Linked DNA regions of Chloroflexus aurantiacus J-10-fl. The protein of the gene in region 1 interacts with the protein of each later gene in a pairwise test. Links are inferred from orthologs where the notes say so. Each region holds a gene or a part of one and is shown in the gene's direction. Other genes may lie near its edges.

Region 1 (10,302 bases):
CCCCGGTGTATTCGCAGCAGCGTCAGAAACACCCAATAGCCAGCGTGACCGGCTATCAAAAGCGGTGTATACTCAAACAGGAGTACATGTTTTCATCATCATATAGAGGAGTAGGGAGTGTCACCACGAATTGTTATTGTCGGCGCCGGCCCTGGTGGGATGGCTACCGCCATTCGCTTAGCCGGTCAGGGCTATCAGGTTGAAATCTTTGAAGCAGTTGATCGTCCGGGTGGACGCATGCGCGGCTTCTCACTCGGTGATTACCATTTCGACACGGGGCCAACGATCTTGCAAGTGCCACGGGTCTACGATGAGTTGTTTAGCAGTGCCGGGTTACGTTTCAGCGATTATGTCACGCTCATCCGGCTCGATCCAAATACCCGCATTCGCTTTTGGGATGGTGAATATCTTGATTTGACCTCAAACATTGCAGCCTTCAAAGCACAGTTGGCCCGCTTTGATCCAGCATTGCCGGCAGAGTTTGAGCGCTGGTATATCGAGCATATCCGTAAGAATGTGGTCGGTTATGAACCATACCTGGGCACACCGGTGCGCAGTCCACTCGGCTACTTGAAACCTCGCGAGATCGCGGCTGCGCTGGCCTTCCGCCCCTGGGAGAGCTTATACGATCACTTCAAGCGCTTCTTCCGCGACGAACGGGTCGTCTACGCGCTGTCATACCAGGCCAAATATCTGGGCATGCACCCAACCGCGTGTTCCAGCGTGTTCAGCCTGGTAACCTTTCTCGAATTTGCCGACGGCATCTGGCACCCGCGTGGCGGCTTCCGTGCCCTGGCCGCCGGCCTGGCGAAAGCTGCAACCGACCTGGGTGTTGTTATTCACTACAACAGTCCGGTGAAGCAAGTACTGGTAGAAGAGGGACGGGCCTGCGGCGTTGAGCTGGTCGGTGGCGAACGGATAAAGGCTGATGCAGTAGTCGTGAATGCCGATTTTGGTCACGCGCTCACTCATATTATTCCGCCCCACGCACGCGGCACATACACCGACCAGAAGCTCAACTCGATGGAGTTTTCATGCTCGACCTTTATGCTCTACCTGGGCGTTAACCGGCGTTGGGATCATCTGCCACACCATCAACTCTACCTGTCGGCCAACATTCGTCGCAACGATCCTTTGTGGGCGAAGAGTGCCGTTCTGGATGAAGATGACCCATCATTCTACGTATGCAACCCGACTATCGTTGATCCAACCAACGCGCCGCCCGGACACAGCACCCTCTTCGTGCTGGTACCAGTTCCTAACCTGCGCTATCCGGTCGATTGGGCAGCGGTCGAGCAGCGCTATCGCGACCTGATTATCCGGCAGATGGCCAAACTCGGCTTTGAAGACGTTGAACGCCACATTGTCGTTGAACGACGGTACACTGCGGAGACATGGCGTGACGAGCACCACACCTATCTGGGTGCAGTCTTCAATTTGATTCACAGTTGGAGTCAACTCGGCCCTTTTCGCCCGCATATCCGCCACAATGGCGCACGCAACCTCTACTGGATCGGTGGGGCAGTCCATCCAGGTAGTGGCTTGATGACCATTCTGGAAGCAGCGAAGAGCGCTGTACATTTTATCGGTGAAGACCTACCGCTTCACCAGACAACCGCGGTTGCCCATTAGCCTGCCAGGCATCAGCGTGGGCGTTGCCCCGGGGCAACGCCCGGCACCCATCCATTCAAAACCTTAATCGCGGGCACTGCCGTGGGCCAGTGCAAACAGCTCATCGACATCAAGCAGTAACGCAGGCTGCGGCAGATCACGGATCACACCGCATGAAATACCGTCGATGTGATCAACCGGTGCCAGGCCATCGGCACCCACCCGATGGATGCTCATCACCTCATCAACCAGTAGGCCGATTTCTGGCGGCTGATCAATATCTGAAGCAGCCAGCAGAATATAGCTACCGAGATCGTAGCCAGGTGGCTCACCGAGCAGCGAACGGCCATCGATAACCGGTACTGTCGCACTATGCACCGAGACCACACCACAAACGATTGCCGAGACATCGCTGGCAGGCGTTAGTTCAGCGAAACGAGCGGTATGAACTACTGTCTGCATTGGCAGTGCAACAAACCGGCTTCCAATCCGGCAAACGATGGTCATTGCCGTTGAGGGGGGATTTATTGTACCCATATTGACCTCCCTGTCGTTCAGATTTGACTATACTGTACTCTAAATAACCGGCTACCGGCGTTATAATCAGGCAACCAGCAATGAACGTTCCACCGACAACCATCTATCTCGGCCTGGACCTGGCGTGGTCAGAGCGCAATCCCAGTGGCCTGGCGGCAGCCTGGGGTACACCGAGTGGCGCGCATCTGATAGTTCGTCCACACCATTTGAAGACGACCGCAGAGATTGTGGCGACAATTCGCGCTACCTGTGGCGATGCGCCGGCCATCCTGGCCATTGACGCTCCACTCCTCGTACCAAATGAGACCGGTCGGCGTCTGGCTGAAGCCGAGTTAGCGGCAGCGTTTCGTCAGTATCACGCCGGGCCACACCCGGCAAACCGACAGTTGCTGCGACGTTACGGTGGTTTGCGTGGCGAGGAAATCATTGCTGCACTGGCCAGTGATGGATTCTGCTACACACCAACGATTGAGAGCGGGGGCGGCGGGCGATTGATTGTTGAAGTCTTTCCACACCCGGCAACCATCGTTCTCTTCGGGTTGCCCCGGATTCTGCAATACAAAGCGCGCCAGGGACGTTCCTTAGTCAGTCGGCGACACGAACTGCGGCGGTATCTCGACCTGCTGGGCAGTTTGATCCACGCCGATCCGCCGCTGATTGGCGTTGACCGCATCTGGGAGAAGGTTGATCTGAGCGATACAGGTGCAACGGCACTCAAAGCTATCGAAGACGAAGCCGATGCGGTACTATGTGCCTACATTGCGCTCTATGGTCATCGTTGGGGAGCAGCGAGATGTCGCAGCTTCGGCACAGTTGACGGTGGGGCAATTTTTACCCCATACTGGTACGAACAAAAGACCCCAGCAGCGCCGATCAATCAGGGATAGGCTATGTTCGACAGTCGAACCACAACCGAACTCTTCTATCAATTTGGCCTGGCCTTGCTCATCGGGGCATTGATCGGCTTACAACGCGAGCATGCCTACACCGGCGTTGGCGAGTTATTTGCCGGCGTGCGCACGTATGCCATCGTTGGTCTCATTGGTTGTGCAGGAGGGTTAGCAGGCATTACCCTACAGGCACCGATCATCTTTGCTGCTCTGATAGTCATCGTAGGGGGACTATTAATTGCCGCGTATGTTGTAGGCAGTGGTCAGGAAGGACTGGGGCTAACCAGTGAGATGGCGCTCATTACTACACTCCTGTGCGGTGGCCTGATTGCCTGGGGGTACGGAACACTAGCCACGGCTGTAGGGGTAGCAACTGCGGGCTTACTGGCATTGAAAAGTCGCCTACACGATTTCGCACATCGGCTCAGTACCCAAGACATGCAAGCGGCCCTAACACTGGCGGCAATCAGTGCGATCATCTTGCCGATCCTGCCCAGCACATCAGTAGCTCCGGCGCCATTTGATGTCATCAATCCCCAGAAGATATGGTTTCTGGTTGTCCTCATTTCGACCTTCAACTTCAGCGGCTATGCGCTACACAAGATCATTGGGGCAACCCGCGGTATTGCATTAACCGGCATCATCGGCGGAATCGTCTCATCAACGGCAGTAACCCTGAGTAATACACAGCGTAGTCACAGCGAACCAGCGTTGAGTCGGGCGTATGCGCTGGCCATTCTTCTGGCGTGGAGTGTTATGTTCCTGCGAGTGGCGATCCTAACCGGTGCGATTGCACCGAATGTCCTTCCCTTTCTATGGCCAATCATTGCCATCGGCGGCAGTGCTTGCCTGATTGGGAGTCTCTGGTTAGTAAAACAAGCGCAGGGCAACGATTCGAGCAGTCTAACGCTTAGCAATCCGCTGGAGCTACGGTCGGCTATCGGTTTCAGCTTACTGTACGCCGCCATCCTGATCGGCGCAAACCTGGCGCGAACCTGGTTTGGTGATGCCGGAATTTATCTCTCCAGCATCTTTGGCGGATTAGTTGACGTGGATGCGATAACCCTCTCACTCAGCGAGCTGGCAACAGTTAGAGACGGAATTGGCGAGCAGACCGCAGCGCGGGCTATCGGTACTGCCGTCCTGACCAACACCCTGGTGAAAGGAGGGATTGTCCTTGGCGGAGGTTCAAGCCTCTTGCGAAAGGCCATGGCGCCTATATTCACATTAATGACATGTGCCATGCTGGTCGGACTGCTCTGGCCATGGTAAGATCGCATATCGCTGATGACGACTACCATCACCAGATCCATGGAAACAGTCGCCAGGTGCGTTGTTGATACGTCTGGTAGTCAGCAAACCGAGACTGGAGTAACTGCTCTTCATACGTCAGCTTAGTGATGAGGACAATCAACAGACCAAACCACAATCCCCAGCGCCACCATACAGGCAACGCCAGTATCCAGCCCAGGGTGGCGAGGAGCAGGCTAGTGTACATTGGATGACGAACGAGACGATAAGGGCCGGAACTTATCAGTTCGGTGTGGGGCAAGGGATCAGGGAAGACCGAGAGACGGCGAAGACGCATTGTGAACAAAGCCCACAGGCCTAAAGCCAAACCGGCTACCAGCAAGCACAGTGGGAGTAGCGACGTTGGGATAAGGGGGCCACTCAGCACAATAACACCCAAACATCCAAACTGAGCAAGCACCAGACTTATTGAGTAGAATGGCGAACGCATCTTCACCCGAAACCTCTCTTCAAACAATAGTGTGTAAGGACTGCATAGTATGATTGCATCAATCCGCGGCATCATTCAGAGCATCGGTATCGACCACCTGATCGTCGAGACCGGTGGGGTGGGACTTCTCATCTACGCTCCGCGTTCTACTTTGAATGCTGTTGGTCAGATCGGTAGTGAAACATTCCTCTACACCCTGCTCATTGTACGTGAAGACGCGCTGACATTATACGGTTTTAGCGATCCAGCTCAACGCAACCTGTTCGAGCAGTTGATTGGTGTCAGCGGAGTAGGCCCCAAAATCGCCTTAAACCTGCTATCGAGTGGCTCTCCCGATGAGATACAAAAGAGTATTGCCGGTGGCGATATAGCACGCCTGGCACGAGTGCCAGGAATCGGCAAGAAGACTGCCGAACGGATTGTGCTGGAACTCCGGGGTAAGATCGATTTGCGCCAGCTATCCGGCACGACTCCAGGCAACGTGAGCACTCTCGACCGTGAGCTGACCGACATCCTGATCAGTCTAGGGTACAGCGCTACAGAAGCAGCCGCAGCAATTGCGGCCCTACCGGGAGATGCCCCGCCAACCCTGGAAGAGCGCTTACGACTGGCATTACGCTATTTTGGTAGTGCCTGAACAGAAGCAAAACTGACCGTGCGCTCTTTTTCCGTATCAGGGTAAGCCAATCAATATCTCTGTCATTCGCCCACGGGACTACAGGTTTCCGATAGGAACAACCTACCCGTCTGATTGTCCCGGCACAGATGATGGCCAGCCATAAATAAGAGGCCTGCCATCAACAAAGCGCGTAATCTGTGCCAGCGAGATGATAGGGACTCCCAGCTTTTGCAGCAACAACCGCCCTTCTTGAAACTGCTTTTCAACCACAAATGCTGCGGCAACCACAGTAGCTCCAGCCTCGTACACCATATCGGCCAAAGCCAGTGCAGTACGACCATTAGCCAGAAAATCATCGACAATCGCCACACGACTCCCCGCAGGAATAAAGCGGGCTGAGATTGCCAGTTGAACCTGACGATCACGGGTTGGTGAATGGATATGGCGGGTCAATGCCGGCACTGGAACATCGGGATCGTACTTTTTCGCATACACGAGAGGCAACCGGGCAGCAAGGGCTGTGGCCAGCGCCGGTGGAATACCACTTGCCTCTGCGGTCAGAATTAACTCAGCGGCAAATGGTTGTAAGCGAGTTGCCAGTTCAACACCAATAGCAGACATCAGGTCTGTATCAATCCGATGGTTGAGGAAGTGATCGATCTTGAGGATACGATCATTAACAACAACACCCTCCTGGATGATACGTTGAGCAAGCGGAGGAAAGGGTTCGCACAAAAAGCGTTCAACCAGTTGCATAGGATATATCCACACCACTATAAACAGGTAACTCCCTTAACATCAAAATAATAAAGCGCAAGAAGAAATTCGTCATGATCGTAGGCTTGTGGAAAGTGTGGACAGCAGTCTTTCCAGCTTATTCTAATGCCTCAAACCGCATGTGGACGACTTGTGAACGTCTATCCACAAAAGGAGTGATCAAAACAATGTACGAAGTGTCTTACGCAAATCCTCCACGAGCTATCAACGACTTGTTCCGCAGGTTATCCACAAACAGTCCAAGTTTTCCACATAATATCGCAAGTTATCCACAAGCCGGTCAAAATAACAGAGGGCGGTTTAACCGCCCTCTGTTAAACACCATCTAACAGACTTCAAGACTTCTCACCAGGCCGGTCACGGTCATTGAGATCAAGAGTATTAATGAAATTGCGGAAGATGGAGAGGGAGTCTTCATTCAGCTCAGGTTCAGGCTCAGAGGACGCCTCTGACGCAGGCTCCTCGTTGCGTGATACCGGTGTAGGAGGAACAGCATCATCTGACTGCTCTTCCTCATCAAAGAGGACCCCTGCCTGATCCAGCACATGAGCAGCAACAAAGATAGGGGCCTGTACTCGCTCAGCAAGTGCAATAGCATCACTGGGTCGCGCATCAAGCTCAACCGTCCGCCCGGCCTGATCGATCAGGATACGTGCAAAGAACGTATTATCGCGAATATCGCTGATATAGATTTGACGGACAAGTCCGTCTAACTCGCTGATGGCAGCCTTGAGCAGGTCGTGGGTCATCGGTCGTTGCGGTTCGTGACCCTGAATGGCCATCGCGATGGCATCGGCTTCAAACTGGCCGATCCAGATGGGCAGGTAGCGATTCCCTTCGGTTTCGCGGAGAACGACGACCCGGCTCTGCGTCAACAGGCTGACACGGATACTATCGACAACGACTCGTATCATTAGCCGGCCTTTCATGGAACGCCCATCACCGGAAGCCAAAGCGACGCCGGACTGGGCAGCGGAAAATTCTACGCTTATATCTTATCATGCGATGAAAGATGCCGTCAAGATTGACAAAGCAGTCTACTACGTGTATGCTCTACAGAGAAGGTGAGAGTAGAAGCATGCACGTAGTATTTCATCATCCTCCATGGTTAGAGCGATGGTTGCGCAGCAAGCGGCGGCTGGCTGCGGCGCGGCGGACTGTTCGCCATGTACGCGATGGCTACTGGGTTGCTACGCAACCCTCTGTCGAAGGTTCGATCCGGTCACGAGCGTTACGCTGGCAGCTCCGCCTTTCCCGGCAGTTAGCTCATATCTTGCTGATAGTTGGGGTACTTGGCGTTTTGATCGTTGATCGAACACTTCCTCTTCAATCGCTGACAAATCCCCGTGAGGTGTCTGACGCGATAGTGACGCAATTGTCTTCAGTAGTGCCGGCAGAGCAGATAGTACGAATTGCGCCGGCGGTACGTCATACCCCCTCAAAGACAGTCGAGCCAGAACCAATTGCGCCGGCGCTACGGGCGCCTCAGCCGGTATTGACCGCTTTTCAAACAACCCACATGCTGGCTGAGAACGAAACGCTGGCAGAGGTAGCCGAGCGCTATCAGATTCCTCTCAGCACGTTAGTGTGGACAAACCAACTGGATCGTGGCGATGCGTTGCGGGTTGGACAACCGTTGCGCATACCACACCTGGCTGGGTTAACACATACGGTCGTTGAAGGAGAGACCCTTGCGGGACTGGCCGAGCGCTACGGTGTGGCACCGGAAGCTATAGCCACTTTTGCACCGAATCGGTTGCCTGGCGGTCAATTGGTAATAGGCCGCGAAATATTTATTCCAGGTGGTCGATTGCCGTGGTCAAATGAACAGGAGGCTGCGTTTGCCCAGCGTCGTGCCGAGCCGGTTGGTATTGTACTGGTGGATGAAACAAATGTTCGATCCGGCCCAAGCACTGATCATCCACGGCAGGCGCAGTTGGCAGCCGGTCGGCAGGTGGCTTTGCGGGGGCGGTACAATGATTGGGTAAAGATTGAAATCGGCGATATTACCGGCTGGATTCGGAGTGATTTGTTAGAGGTTGATCCGGCGCAAGTCGCAGCCCTTCCGGAAGTCCGCGATTTTCCGCCGCCTCCACCGCGCTGGGTCTGGCCTGCACGAGGGGTGTTGACCTCTGGTTTCGGGCCACGTTGGGGTGGATTTCATAACGGGATAGATATTGCCAATCGTGCCTGGACACCAATCGTTGCAGCGAGTAGTGGACGGGTACGTGAGGCAGGATGGTGTAGTGGTTATGGGTATTGCGTCAAGATTCGGCATCCTGGCGGTATCGAAACGATCTACGGTCATCTCATTGCCCAGCCAGTTGTGCGGGTCGGACAGGAAGTGAGTGCCGGACAACTAATTGGCTATATGGGAAGTACCTATGATCGCGCTGGAGGCGGCTATTCAACCGGCGTTCATCTACACTTCACCATTCTCGTCAATGGGCGTGCCGTCAATCCATTGCGTTATCTTCCTTGATGTTGTTTTGTGCCTGCCTGTGGTACAATAGCGCTCAGAGTGGCTGCTTGAGGCAGGTGTTTCACGTGAAACAACATCTAACCCATTCACAACCACATATCATCGCGATTGCCAACCAGAAAGGTGGGGTTGGCAAAACGACGACCGCCGTTAACCTCGCCGGCGAACTTGCCCGGCGAGGCTTACGTGTTCTCCTCGTTGATATCGATCCTCAGGGGAATGCCACTACCAGCCTTGGGATTGCGAAGACCTCACTGACAGTAACGACCTACGATCTCTTGCTCGGTGGTGCACCACCAGAAACAATTCCTCGTTCAAGTGGCCGGGAAAGACTGGACATCATTCCTGCCGATCAAGAACTGGCAGGCGCTGCCATTGAGCTGGTAAACGTAGAACGGCGCGAGTGGCGACTTCGTGATGGCCTGGTGCCACTTTTGCAGCGCTACGACTGGATCGTTATCGACTGTCCACCATCACTTGGGTTACTCACTGTGAACGCGCTCTGCGCTGCCAGTGCCGTTCTGATCCCGCTCCAGTGTGAATATCTGGCCCTGGAAGGATTGGCACAGCTTAAGATGACCCTGGAACGAGTTCGGGAGAGTCTGAACCCTACCCTGCGCATCCTTGGTGTAGTAATGACGATGTACGATGGTCGTACCAATCTGGCGCAACAAGTGGTAGATGAGGTGCAACGCTACTTTCCCCGCCTCATCTGTCGTACCCTGATCCCGCGCAGTGTACGGCTTAGTGAAGCTCCCAGTCATGGACGTATCGCCTACGAATATGATCCGCATGGTCGTGGTGCACAAGCCTATTCCCTGTTAACCGAAGAATTGATCGGACGGGAGGAACGAGTCGTATGAGCCGGAAGCGTGGACTGGGAAGTGGACTCGATGCTCTCATTCCTGCCGCATCACTTGATCAGACACCGGTGCGGGAATTGCCGGTCTCGGCAATCAAGGCTAACCGTGCCCAACCCCGTACTGCCTTTGATGAGACCACGCTCGCTGAACTGGTGGCTTCAATTCAGACCCATGGCGTGCTCCAGCCGATCATCGTGAGTGAAGACCAGCAGGGGGGCTATGAACTGATCGCCGGCGAGCGCAGGCTACGCGCTGCCCGTATGGCCGGTCTTGCTACCATTCCGGCAATCATAAAAAATGCGACACCGCAACAATTTCTCGAATTGGCGCTAGTTGAAAATGTCCAACGGGCTGACCTTAACCCCCTGGAAGAGGCTCAGGCCTACGAAACCTTGCGGCGTGAGTTTGGCTTGAGCGATGAAGAAATTGCCCGGCGTGTCGGCAAGAGTCGCGTGGCAATTGTCAATAGTCGTCGCCTGTTGCGCCTCTCTCCCGTGGCTCGTCAGGCTCTCCTCGATGGCACAATTAGTGCCGGACATGGGCGGGCACTGTTGCGGATCGAGGACGCAACGGATCAGCAGGCTGCGCTTGCATTAATCAAAGAGCGTGCTCTCTCTGTTCGTGAGATCGAGCATCTTTGTGAGATCGCGGCTCAACCCGGCCTGGCAGCATCTACCCGTCATGCACTTTGCGCTGGTCAGCTTGAGCCGGCGCAGGCTCTCGCCCTGCTTCAGATCGGTGATGCCCAGCTTCAAAACGCCGCCTGTGAAGCGATTGTCACC
Region 2 (10,427 bases), 520 kb from region 1 along the record:
CGCAGAATGAGGTATACATCGAACCAACGCCCGCACCGCCACCGATGCAATCGGTGCCGATCAGCGAAGCCCCTGCGCCAACGGCTGGGCAAAAAATATGTCCGCAGTGCGGGTTTCAGATGCCGGCTACGGCCATCTTTTGTCCTGCGTGTGGCACGCGGGTTGTAAAATAATCCAGGTCGCTACCTTTGTCACCACAGAGGCACGGAGGACACAGCGGATGGGTATAACCTGAATTGCTGCCGTGAGGCGTAACGTAGCGCGTCGATGGGAACTCGATGCTCCCTACGTCGTTCATGCAGGTACGCTGCACGGCGGTACACGCAACGTCGCGCTGCTCATCAAGGCAGGCAGCCTCCGTGACCCGCTCACATCATAGATGGCAAGTCAGGTTAAAATAGCTTGATGCCCGGTACCGGGATGGCCAGATAAAAACCCCTTCTTCACGCCATTGTGAAGAAGGGGTTATATCGTTTTATTTGGCTGGGGGACAGGGATTCGAACCCCAACCGCCTGGGCCAGAACCAGGTGTTCTACCCTTAAACTATCCCCCAACGTGGTGCCGAAGGTGGGATTTGAACCCACACGAGGTCACCCTCACTACGCCCTGAACGTAGCGCGTCTGCCAGTTCCGCCACTTCGGCATGGCTCGGTTCCCCGACGCAGGTAAAATAATACTACGAGCACTGCACTTTGTCAAATGGGTACAGCCAGGGTGTCTTGTGCCAGGTCTTGCGCAACAATGTGCATCGTTCAGGGATGAGCCGCGTGCTGAATCGTTGTTGGGTGTATCAGCGGCGAGTCGCTGGTGAATTGGCGTCAGGGTAGGGGCGACGCATGCGTCGCCCCTACTACAGCCCGGTATCTCTAACGCAGGTGAGAAGTACTCGCCGGGAACCTCTTCTATTCCACAAGTGCTGCCCCGCCAGATGATCACCGTATCCACGACAGACACGATCATCACCGGTCGAGTTTGCCAGATATGGCATACCTCTCGGGATGCCATTGGCCGGCCGTTATCCAATCACCCGCAAGTGGAGAAATAAATCGGGATACGTCAGATAGAAGCGCTGGAGGGAAGAAGCCTCTATCGACCATACCACGCAGTCGCTAAGTGCGCGCACGGTCAGGCGATAGGGTTCGCCACGCAGGGCAGATCGCATCCCAAAACAGTCACCACTTCGTTCGCTCTCACCGTCACGCATGGCGCTATAGTGGACACGACCGTGTACCAGCAAGTAGCCGGTTGTGCTCATCTCGCCGCGCCGGCAGAGTACCGTACCGGCTGCGACCGTATGCGGCGTGAAATCCAGTGCCAGATCGAGTAGCGTAGCCCAGGGCAATTGCCCCAGTGTTGATTGTTGCCAGAGCCAGTCAGCGCGGGCAAAAGCCTCTGCCAATCCCAGTTGCCCGGCCACTCTGGTAAACAGATCTGGAGTGATTTGTAAGAGTTGCACGTCACTATGAGCCACCATAGTACTGGTGCGAGGCTCGCCAATCAAAGCACCGCGTTCACCCAGACTATTGCCACGCCCCAGGAAGCGTACCGATTCGTTGCCGACAATAATCTCCACGACTCCGCGGTGAATCACGTATGCGCAACCGTCAGAAGCTTCACCTTCACGGGCAATCACCTGTCCTGCCGGATACGAGACGATAGTACATTGGTTTGCCAGGTTTACCCGCTCTGCGACCGGGAGGCGGGCAAAAAGTGGGCAGATGGTGAAGGTTTCAAAGCGTTGACGTTGTTCGTCGTCGTAGACAATTTCACCTATCCCGACAATATGACCGCTCCCGGCAACTTCCACCCGGTCGGCCAGTTCGTCGGTTACCGTGAAGTCCTGACGGCTGGTGTGAGCCAGTACCAGTCGCCGACTGCGTGTGCTAAGGGTACGGAGCAGGTGTTCAGTCGGAGTGGTATGAATGGCACCACCACCCATATCGTGCACCAGAATTTCGACCCCATCGGCAAACTGACGGAGTTCGTCAAGCCGTTCGCTGCTCAGGTGTCCGGTTTGATGCAGGTGTTCCAGCCATGCTTCGTCGTACCGCATATCACCTGAATAACCAACACCGTTCACCCGCACCGCAATGGTGGGCACTGAATGAACTGCATAGGTTGCCGTAAAGTGATAGCCATGCAGGTCGAGTGGTTGCCCAGGATCAAGCGGGTAGAAGTCAAACAGTTCGGCAACTGTTGCCGGGGGAAGATCGAGCATGACACCCAAAACGCGCAGCAACGAGCGATAGATCGGCTGGGCCGTCACCAGTTGCACCCGTTTACCACCAGTGAGAATCAATTCAGGTAGACCGGCAATGTGGTCTTCATGGAGGTGCGAGATGACTACCAGGTCGATTTGCCGTGGAGAGAGACCAAGATGGGCCAGTCGCACATTCAGATAGGCCGCGGCATCAAACAAGAGGGGTTGATTGTTGCAAAAATAGGCGAGAAAGCAGGTTGTGATGCCGGTCGGATCAAAACCATCACTCCCCCCGATGAATTGGAGTGTGATCATCTGGCGCACGAGCGGACGTGGTGGGGCCACCGTCAGTGGCTGGGCAATGCCGGTAATCGTCGCCGGAATGCGTGCAATGTCAACCCCATGTTCGGTAAAATGAAAAGCATCGTCGTGATACGTGATCTGTACCTCGCCGAGGTTGCCGCCACCGGTTTCCAGCGCCACAATGGTGACCATATCGTCAACGGTCGGTGCGCGGCCAAGTGGCGGAAAGAAAGCTACCGTCGCACATTCCTCTTTCAACCAGCTTCCCGGCCAGTCTTCCGGTGCTGAAGGGCCGTTGATCGTCTCTTGTAACAGGATGCGTAGTCGTTGAGCCTGGGCTTCCGTGGGCGTGATTAATGTAATCCGCTGTTGTCGACCGAAGAAACTGGCATAGATCAGAAACTCGACGCTGGCATAATTGATCCCGCGTCGCACAAAGCCATGCGAACCCGGTTCACTCCCGGTCGGAGCATCAGGCGGTAGCAGAACATATTGCGGTGGCGTTAAGCCGTGCGCGAGCAGGAATTTCAGACTCTCCGGTGGACTGTTGACCTGGATATCGCCGGCAGTGGTCGTGACGACGTAGATGTCGTTGGGTAGACACCGTACTCGCTCCGTTGGTACTATCTTCTTCATACGCTCCTCCTGCCGACTGGTACTGAATGCTATACCTGTATAAACGTCTCGATAAACGTATTGTAGCGATCAATGCAAGCCCCTCGACCAGGCATGCTATAATTGGTTCAGTATAACCTTCTACATCAAAGGAGGCTGGATCGTATGTCAGGCCATTCGAAATGGCATACCATTCGTCGCACAAAAGGCGTTAATGATCAGCGACGTGGGCAGCTTTTTACCAAACTGGCGCGTGATATAACTATTGCTACTCGCGAAGGTGGCAGTGGCGACCCCGATCTGAACTTTCGCCTGCGCCTGGCGATAGAAAAAGCGCGTGCCAATAATATGCCGAATGAGAACATTCAGCGCGCCATTGATCGCGGTCTGGGCAAATCGAACGAAGCTGCGCTGGAAGAGATTTTCTACGAGGGGTATGGCCCTGGAGGGGTTGCGATTCTGATCGAAGCGGCAACCGACAACCGCAACCGTACCAACTCGGAAGTTCGGGCCACGTTTAACAAGAATGGCGGTAACCCTGGTGAACCCGGTTCTGTGTCCTGGATGTTTGAGCAGAAGGGACTGATCACCATTGACCTCAGTGCCGTCAAACATGACCCCGATGAACTGCAACTGATGGCAATCGATGCCGGGGCTGATGACGTAGTCGTCGATGATGAGACGCTTGAGATTTATTGTGACTGGACGCAACTGAATGCGATTCGGCAGGCGTTGCTCGATCAGGGTGTGCCGGTAGCGAATGCCGAGAAGATTATGCGCGCCAAGACGCTTATTCAGCCCGACGAGAAAGACGCACTGGCTGCGCTGCGCCTGATCGAGAAGCTCGAAGATCTCGACGACGTGCAGAAGGTGTACTCGAACCTCGATATTACCGCCGAACTGGTTGCGCGCTTCGATGCGTAGCTGGCTGGCGTTGAACAGGAACAAGCTGTGCGTGCGCTTGGTATCGACCCCGGTACGGCTACGATGGGCTGGGGCATCGTTGAGTTCAACAATGGTCATTTGCGCCTGATCGATGTTGGTGCCTTGACGACGCCTGCCGGTATGCCCCACCCTGAACGGCTCTTGCAGCTCTACAATGGCCTCCGTGCGATTATTGAGCGCTTGCGCCCGGATACTGCTGCGGTCGAGGAGCTGTTTTTCGGGAAGAATGTCAATACCGCACTGACGGTTGGTCAGGCGCGCGGGGTGGCCTTACTGGCGCTCGCGCAGGCCGGTATTCCTGTTCACGAGTATAAGCCGCTGGCGGTGAAGCAGGCAGTGGCAGGCTACGGTGGCGCCGATAAGCGGCAGATGCAGGAGATGGTGCGCCTGACGCTCGGTCTGGCCACGATACCCCGCCCCGATGACGCTGCCGATGCGCTGGCGATTGCGATCTGCCACGCCTATACTGCCCCAACTCTCCAGCGCTTTGGGTTGTCGTGACATCCCGCGCTGCGTAACGCTGGGACAAGACACAGTTCCTGGTAGTGTTGATAGGTGTATTGCATTATGGTTTCTCGTCGTCGCCCCGGTGCGCCCGCCGATTTTGAAGAGATTCAGCCCAACCTGTTTCTCATCCACAATCCGGCACTTGGCCCCGTGTTGCGCGGTGAAGGCGAACGGGAAGGGTTTCATTTTCGGCTGACCAGTTGGCGGCGGGAAGGTTTGCTTGCCCGCCTGGCGCAGCGTAGTTTCGTAACTCTGACGATTGCCGACCGGATTGCGGCGCTGCCGGCTCCGCCATCAGTAGTTCCCGGTAGACTGCGCACGATTCCGGTGCAGGAAAAGCAACAGTTTAGTATCCTCGATCTGGCTGCGCCCCATGGCTGGCGCACCATTCAACCAGCCGCCGACAACACCGTAACCCTCCCTGAAGGGCAGATTGTGCGCCGTCGGCGCGGGCGCGGCCCGGCAGACTATGTGCGGGTCACGGCAACCGGATGGCAGACCGTGCCTGATGATGAAGCGCTGTTAACGGCTTATGCGTTATTAATGCCTGAGCCGCGGTTGACACTCTCGCCAATTGGCAGTGGCTGGCTGTTGCCCGAACTGCCACTGCCAGCGCCCTATCGCCGGGTGCTGCATCAAATTGCTCAATCACATCCTGATGGCTGGTTCCTCGCCGATGCGTATGCCTGTGAGCTGGCTGAGCTGCTGTTACGCAAGCTGGGATTGACGTTGGTTCGTTGACAGGGTTGACCTGGGTGACACCATCATCGACTGTGCGGGTAGCACATACCTGCGCCTGGCGATCTATATGCCATAAGTGCCTGCGTTCCCTATCCACGTACCATAATTCAGTAGCGCCGCGTAGCCATTTCCCCTATACTGAATGTAATCACCACTTACAGGAACAGCGCTATGATGCAGGATAGTGGGTTGATGGCATACGTGGCCGCCGATAGGGTGGCCTGTGAGCTGAATGGCGCGCCACTGGCGACAGATGGGGTGGCGCTGATTGCCGACATCTCCGGGTTTACACCGCTCACTGAAGGGCTGGCCCAGGTGCTGGCGCCGGATCGTGGGGCCGAGGAGCTGACGCGGGCGCTGAATGGTGTCTTTGCGCCATTAATTGATGCCGCAGGCGCCTATGGCGGTCACGTGATTAAATTTGCCGGTGATGCTCTCATCGTCTTTTTTCCGCGCCGCCCCTCTGGCAGACGGGCTACCCTGCTCCGCTCTGCGGTTACGGCTGCGCATGCCATGCAGGCCGTCATTAAACGCCACGGGCGTATCACGACCCCGGCAGGGGTATTTACGCTGACGATGAAGATCGGGATGGCGTATGGGCCGGTTTTGCGCATACGGTTGGGCGATCCGGCGTATGGCTACGAGGATGTGATTGGCGGGGCGACGCTGGATCGCATGGCGGCAGCCGAGCATCACGCTCAGGCCGGCGAAGTGCTGCTTGATCCGGAATTGGTTCCGCTGAGCGGTCTTGTCATCACTGAGTGGCGTGATCGGTATGCCGTGCTGGCTCCCTTACCCGACCCACCGCGTCGCCGTCGCCTGTTGCACCTTCAAACGGGCACGGCAGCCGAGCGTTTACGTCCATTTGTGCCACCGGAAGTGGCTGAGGCGGCGCTCAGCGGGCAGATGCATCCGGCAGAGTTAAAGCCGGTGGTGAGTGTCTTTGTGCGCTTTACCGGTATTACGTATGAAGATGCGTCGGCTGCGCACCAGTTGGAGCGCTACTTCAGTACCGTCCAGCAGATTGCTGCGCGCTATGGTGGCCGGGTGAATCGATTGATTACCGGCGATAAGGGGAGTGTCCTGCATCTTATCTACGGTGCACCGCGTGCGCTTGAGTCGTGCGAACAGCGGGCGGCGTTATCTGTGCTTGAATTATTGCACGCCGGCGAACGCTTGCCGTTCATTCGCGAGCAGCAGATCGGGATGGCTACCGGTCGGGTCTTTGCCGGCCCGGTGGGTTCGCCGACCCGGTGCGAGTACACTGTGATGGGGGATACGATCAATCTCTCGGCGCGCCTTATGCAACAGGCTGCCCCCGGTCAGATCGTCATTGATCCAACACTGGCCGTTCGTCTGGGCAATCGCTTCGTCACGCAGATGCTCGGCACCGTTAAGCTCAAGGGCAAAGCGGAACCGGTGGCCTTGAGCGCATTAACCGGCGTGGCAATGTTATCCGAACAATCACCAGATACGACAGTGTACGGGCGGACGAGCGAACTGGCGCTGCTCCGCCAGCATATTGAACGACTCCGGCAGGGATACGGGGGCAGTGTTCTGGTGGTCGGCGAGATGGGTATGGGGAAGACCCATCTCTTGCATGCGCTGAGCAGGTCACCGGTGCGGTGGATACAGGCAACTGCCGCTCCTTACGACCGGCTCCAAAGTGGTGCGCTGATTGGGCAGATGATCCGTTTGTTGATCCGTTTGCCTGATCTGGCCGATTTCTCCGCATTGGTGAGAGCGCTGCAACCATTGCCCGGCATCCATGCCCCCGATGCTGCGCTGATCCTGGCCAGCGTTCTCGGTGTTGCGCTGACCCCGGCTCAGATGCAACAACTGGCAATTATTGGTGGTGATGGTGTGCGCTGGCAACTTCTCACCATCTGCGAGCAATTAATGACCGCCATCACAACGACTGAACCGCTGGTAATTGCGTTAGATGATGTGCAGTGGGCTGATGCAACATCGCTGGCGGTTGTTCAGCATCTCGTCTCGCTCACGCCCCGCCAACCATTGCTGATCATTCTGGTAAGCCGCTCATTTGATCATATCTCGTCATTTGCCCGCGCTGACATTACCCACACGATTGAATTGCAGCCTCTATCTTCAGAAGCGGCCTACGAGCTGGTGCGGGCAATTGCGCCAACGACCACACCAGATCAACAGGCAGTACTGGTTGAACGTGGCGGTGGGAGTCCGCTCTTCCTGGTCGAGCTGGCACGTGCTGCCGCAATGGGTGCCGCCCTGGAGACGCTGCCCGATACCGTGCAGGGATTGCTGCTCGCGCAGATTGATCAGCTACCGTCTGGGTTACGCCAGACGTTGCAGCAGGCGTCGGTGTTGGGGCGGCGATTTGATCCGATGATCCTGGCCCGCTTGAGTGGTCATCCAGATTGTGAACGTGATTTGCAGGAGCTGGTTGAACGCGGTTTTCTGCTCCGTTCTGAACGTGAGTACCAGTTTCGCCATGGTCTGATTCAGGAGAGCGCATATAGTGCGCTCCTGTTTGCTCATCGGCGAGATCGCCATCTGGCGGTGGCGCAGATTCTGGTTGAACAGGAACAGGGTCGGCTGGCCGAGCGGGCCGGGGTGTTGGCCGATCATTATGAACGGGCAGAAGCCTTTATCCCGGCAGCGTACTGGTATGCTCAGGCCGCCGATAATGCCCGGCTGATCGCAGCCAGTACCGATGCGTGTGATGGCTACCGGCGATCATTGAGCCTGCTTGAGCGGGCAGGGATTAGTGATGAGCGGCGTGCGAGTGTGTTGCTCAAGCTGGCGCAGGCGTCAATGGATAGCGGCGACTATCAGGCTGCCCAGCAGTTCTACGAACAGGCTTTTGCCACGTTCCCGGCAACACGCTCGCAACGTCGCCTGACGGTGCGTACCCCCTTCCGCCTGGGTGTTTACCCGCACGGCCCAACCACCCTCGATCCTGGTTTGATCACCACGAGTGGCGATCAAGAGCTGGTGCGCGATCTGTTCGAGGGATTGGTCGAACTCGATCTCGATCTCAACGTCATTCCGGCACTGGCTACACGCTGGAAGGTCGATAGTAGTGGTAAACGCTACACATTTCATCTGCGTCCGCAGGCATTGTGGAGCGATGGAGTGCCGCTTACCGCGCACGATGTCGTCTTTGCCTGGCAACGCAACCTCGCACCAACGACCGGATCGGCGCAGGCGCATATTCTTTTTGTGATTGCCGGTGCTGAAGCGGTAGCTCAGGGCGCCGACCCGGCCTCGTTGCAGGCGAGCGCCCTCGATGATCACACCGTACAGGTAACGTTGCACACGCCGACACCGCAGTTACCGTACATTCTGACCCATCCGGTGTGTATGCCGCTACCGCGCCATGCCATCGCTCGCTACGGAGCGACGTGGGCACACCCAGATCGGCTGGTGTGTAATGGGCCATTTCGGATCAGCCGTACCCGAGCTGGTCACCCCCTTGCTCTGACCCAAAATCCTCACTATCACGGTTATCGACCGGGGAACCTTCAGCGCATCGAACTGGTCTACACCGTCCCCGACCATCCGGCGTTCACCGCCGGTCAGATCGACTGGTTGCGCATCGAGGATCAACAGGCAGTGTCGGCGACTGCGAGCACGGTTGATCTGATTGGACTTGCCACCTATTTTCTGCTGTTTAACTGTCGGCATCCGCTGCTGAGTCAGGCCGGTGCGCGACAGGCGCTCGCTCACTGTATTGATCCGGTGCAATTGGTGGCAGAGGTGTGGGCCGGACATCAGTTGCCGGCTAGCGGTGGACTGATCCCACCGGGTATGCCCGGTCACACACCTACGCTTGGGCGTCCGCCGGTATCGGTGACGCCGACGCTACGAGCGCAGCTCACGCATACCGAACTTACATTAGCCGCGCTTGATGGCTTTCGCCACACACCGGAATGGCTGTGTAGCCAATGGAAGCAGTACCTCGGATGTACGGTGCATCGGTGGAACGATCTCACACCCGATCAGCTCTTTGCTGCTCTTGCCAGCGGCGATCTGGCTATGGCTCTGCTAGGCTGGGAATTTGAATATCCCGATCCGCAGCCACTCTTGCACGGCCTGTTCCATTCACAGGGCGCACTGAACGTTGGCGGCTGGCAGGATGCAACCTATGATGCGTTGATTGAGCAAGTCGCGCAGACAGATTTACCACAGCGTCGGCAGCTTTACCACACTGCCGAGCAGTTGCTGATGCAGGCAACCGTTGCGGTGCCGCTCTACTATCATCGGACAACTGGCGTCTTGCGCGCACCGTTTACGCTTGCCACCGCCTACCGACTGGTGCGTGGCGAACGGCCACGCCTCAAGTGGCTGGTGGCGGATCAATCTGCTCGTAACGCAGCAGACGTACCCGGCTCATCCTCATATATACCCAGGCGTCGTGCCGAATATGATCTACGGTAGTGGAATGCACCCTCCGGTACCCGGAATCACCGTGTGGTCGGCATTGGCAACCAGCGCACAGAGGGCAGTCGCACCGGGCGGGCGATCTTTGATATTGTAGCCGGTGAATGGTGCCGAACTGCCGTAGACAAACCAGTTGGCCGGATTCGCCGGTACACCGGCCTGGCTCTCGGTGACCGTGTTAAAGAAAAAGTGAATGTGGCGTCCGGGAAGCTGTGGTGTGTACCCGCTGGTGGTAAACGTGCAGAGGTATTGCGCATCGCTAATGGTGACATTCAGCGGCTGTACTCGATAGGTCGTAGTCGTCTGACGCAGAGTGAGCGGTACACGTACTCGCGGTGTCATAACACTCACGCCACTGAATGAGCTGTCAGGTGCCGAAGCAGCACTGTTGCCACTGAATTGATTCCCGTCGATCAAAACAACGGTTGACCCGGTGGCAGTAGCGGCGCGCTCGATACGAATGGCACCGCCGCTGCCATTGGTGGCGACATTACCGGTAAAGCTGTTTGAGCGGAGAACAACGGTACCGGCATACATGATGATGCGCACCGCGCCACCACTTCCATTGAGAGCTTCATTGTTAGCAAACGAACTGTTCTCAATCACAACGGTGCTGCCATCGCGTACCACAAGTTCAATCGCACCGCCACTCCCGGCCTGGTTTCGATTAAACCGACTATTGATGATGGTGAG

The links.
Region 2: the proteins of ruvA (region 1) and ruvC interact in binary tests that used the Escherichia coli proteins (3 or more experiments, as listed by UniProt). The link is inferred for Chloroflexus aurantiacus J-10-fl from one-to-one orthologs.

What each region holds. Positions count from the first base shown.
Region 1 is NC_010175.1:1,960,611-1,970,912, forward strand. The notes cover bases 3,814-6,622. They hold ruvA (Holliday junction branch migration protein RuvA), read left to right. Parts: upstream 3,814-4,828; coding sequence 4,829-5,416; downstream 5,417-6,622. Other genes in these bases: CAUR_RS07400 (MgtC/SapB family protein), read left to right, coding at 3,814-4,310; CAUR_RS07405 (methyltransferase family protein), read right to left, coding at 4,339-4,779; xpt (xanthine phosphoribosyltransferase), read right to left, coding at 5,519-6,154; CAUR_RS07420 (bifunctional nuclease family protein), read right to left, coding at 6,511-6,622. In the rest of the region: CAUR_RS07385 (phytoene desaturase family protein), read left to right, coding at 118-1,632; CAUR_RS07390 (chemotaxis protein CheW), read right to left, coding at 1,696-2,148; CAUR_RS07395 (DUF429 domain-containing protein), read left to right, coding at 2,229-3,035; more of CAUR_RS07400, read left to right, coding at 3,039-3,813; more of CAUR_RS07420, read right to left, coding at 6,623-7,089; CAUR_RS07425 (peptidoglycan DD-metalloendopeptidase family protein), read left to right, coding at 7,254-8,657; CAUR_RS07430 (ParA family protein), read left to right, coding at 8,723-9,520; CAUR_RS07435 (ParB/RepB/Spo0J family partition protein), read left to right, coding at 9,517-10,302. UniProt on the Escherichia coli protein: The RuvA-RuvB-RuvC complex processes Holliday junction (HJ) DNA during genetic recombination and DNA repair.
Region 2 is NC_010175.1:1,439,463-1,449,889, forward strand. What follows is about bases 2,884-5,817. They hold ruvC (crossover junction endodeoxyribonuclease RuvC), read left to right. Parts: upstream 2,884-4,070; coding sequence 4,071-4,565; downstream 4,566-5,817. Other genes in these bases: CAUR_RS05465 (cyclic nucleotide-binding domain-containing protein), read right to left, coding at 2,884-3,140; CAUR_RS05470 (YebC/PmpR family DNA-binding transcriptional regulator), read left to right, coding at 3,285-4,043; CAUR_RS05480 (hypothetical protein), read left to right, coding at 4,632-5,312; CAUR_RS05485 (ABC transporter substrate-binding protein), read left to right, coding at 5,484-5,817. Also shown: CAUR_RS05450 (zinc ribbon domain-containing protein), read left to right, coding at 1-173; more of CAUR_RS05465, read right to left, coding at 1,017-2,883; more of CAUR_RS05485, read left to right, coding at 5,818-9,731; CAUR_RS05490 (right-handed parallel beta-helix repeat-containing protein), read right to left, coding at 9,723-10,427.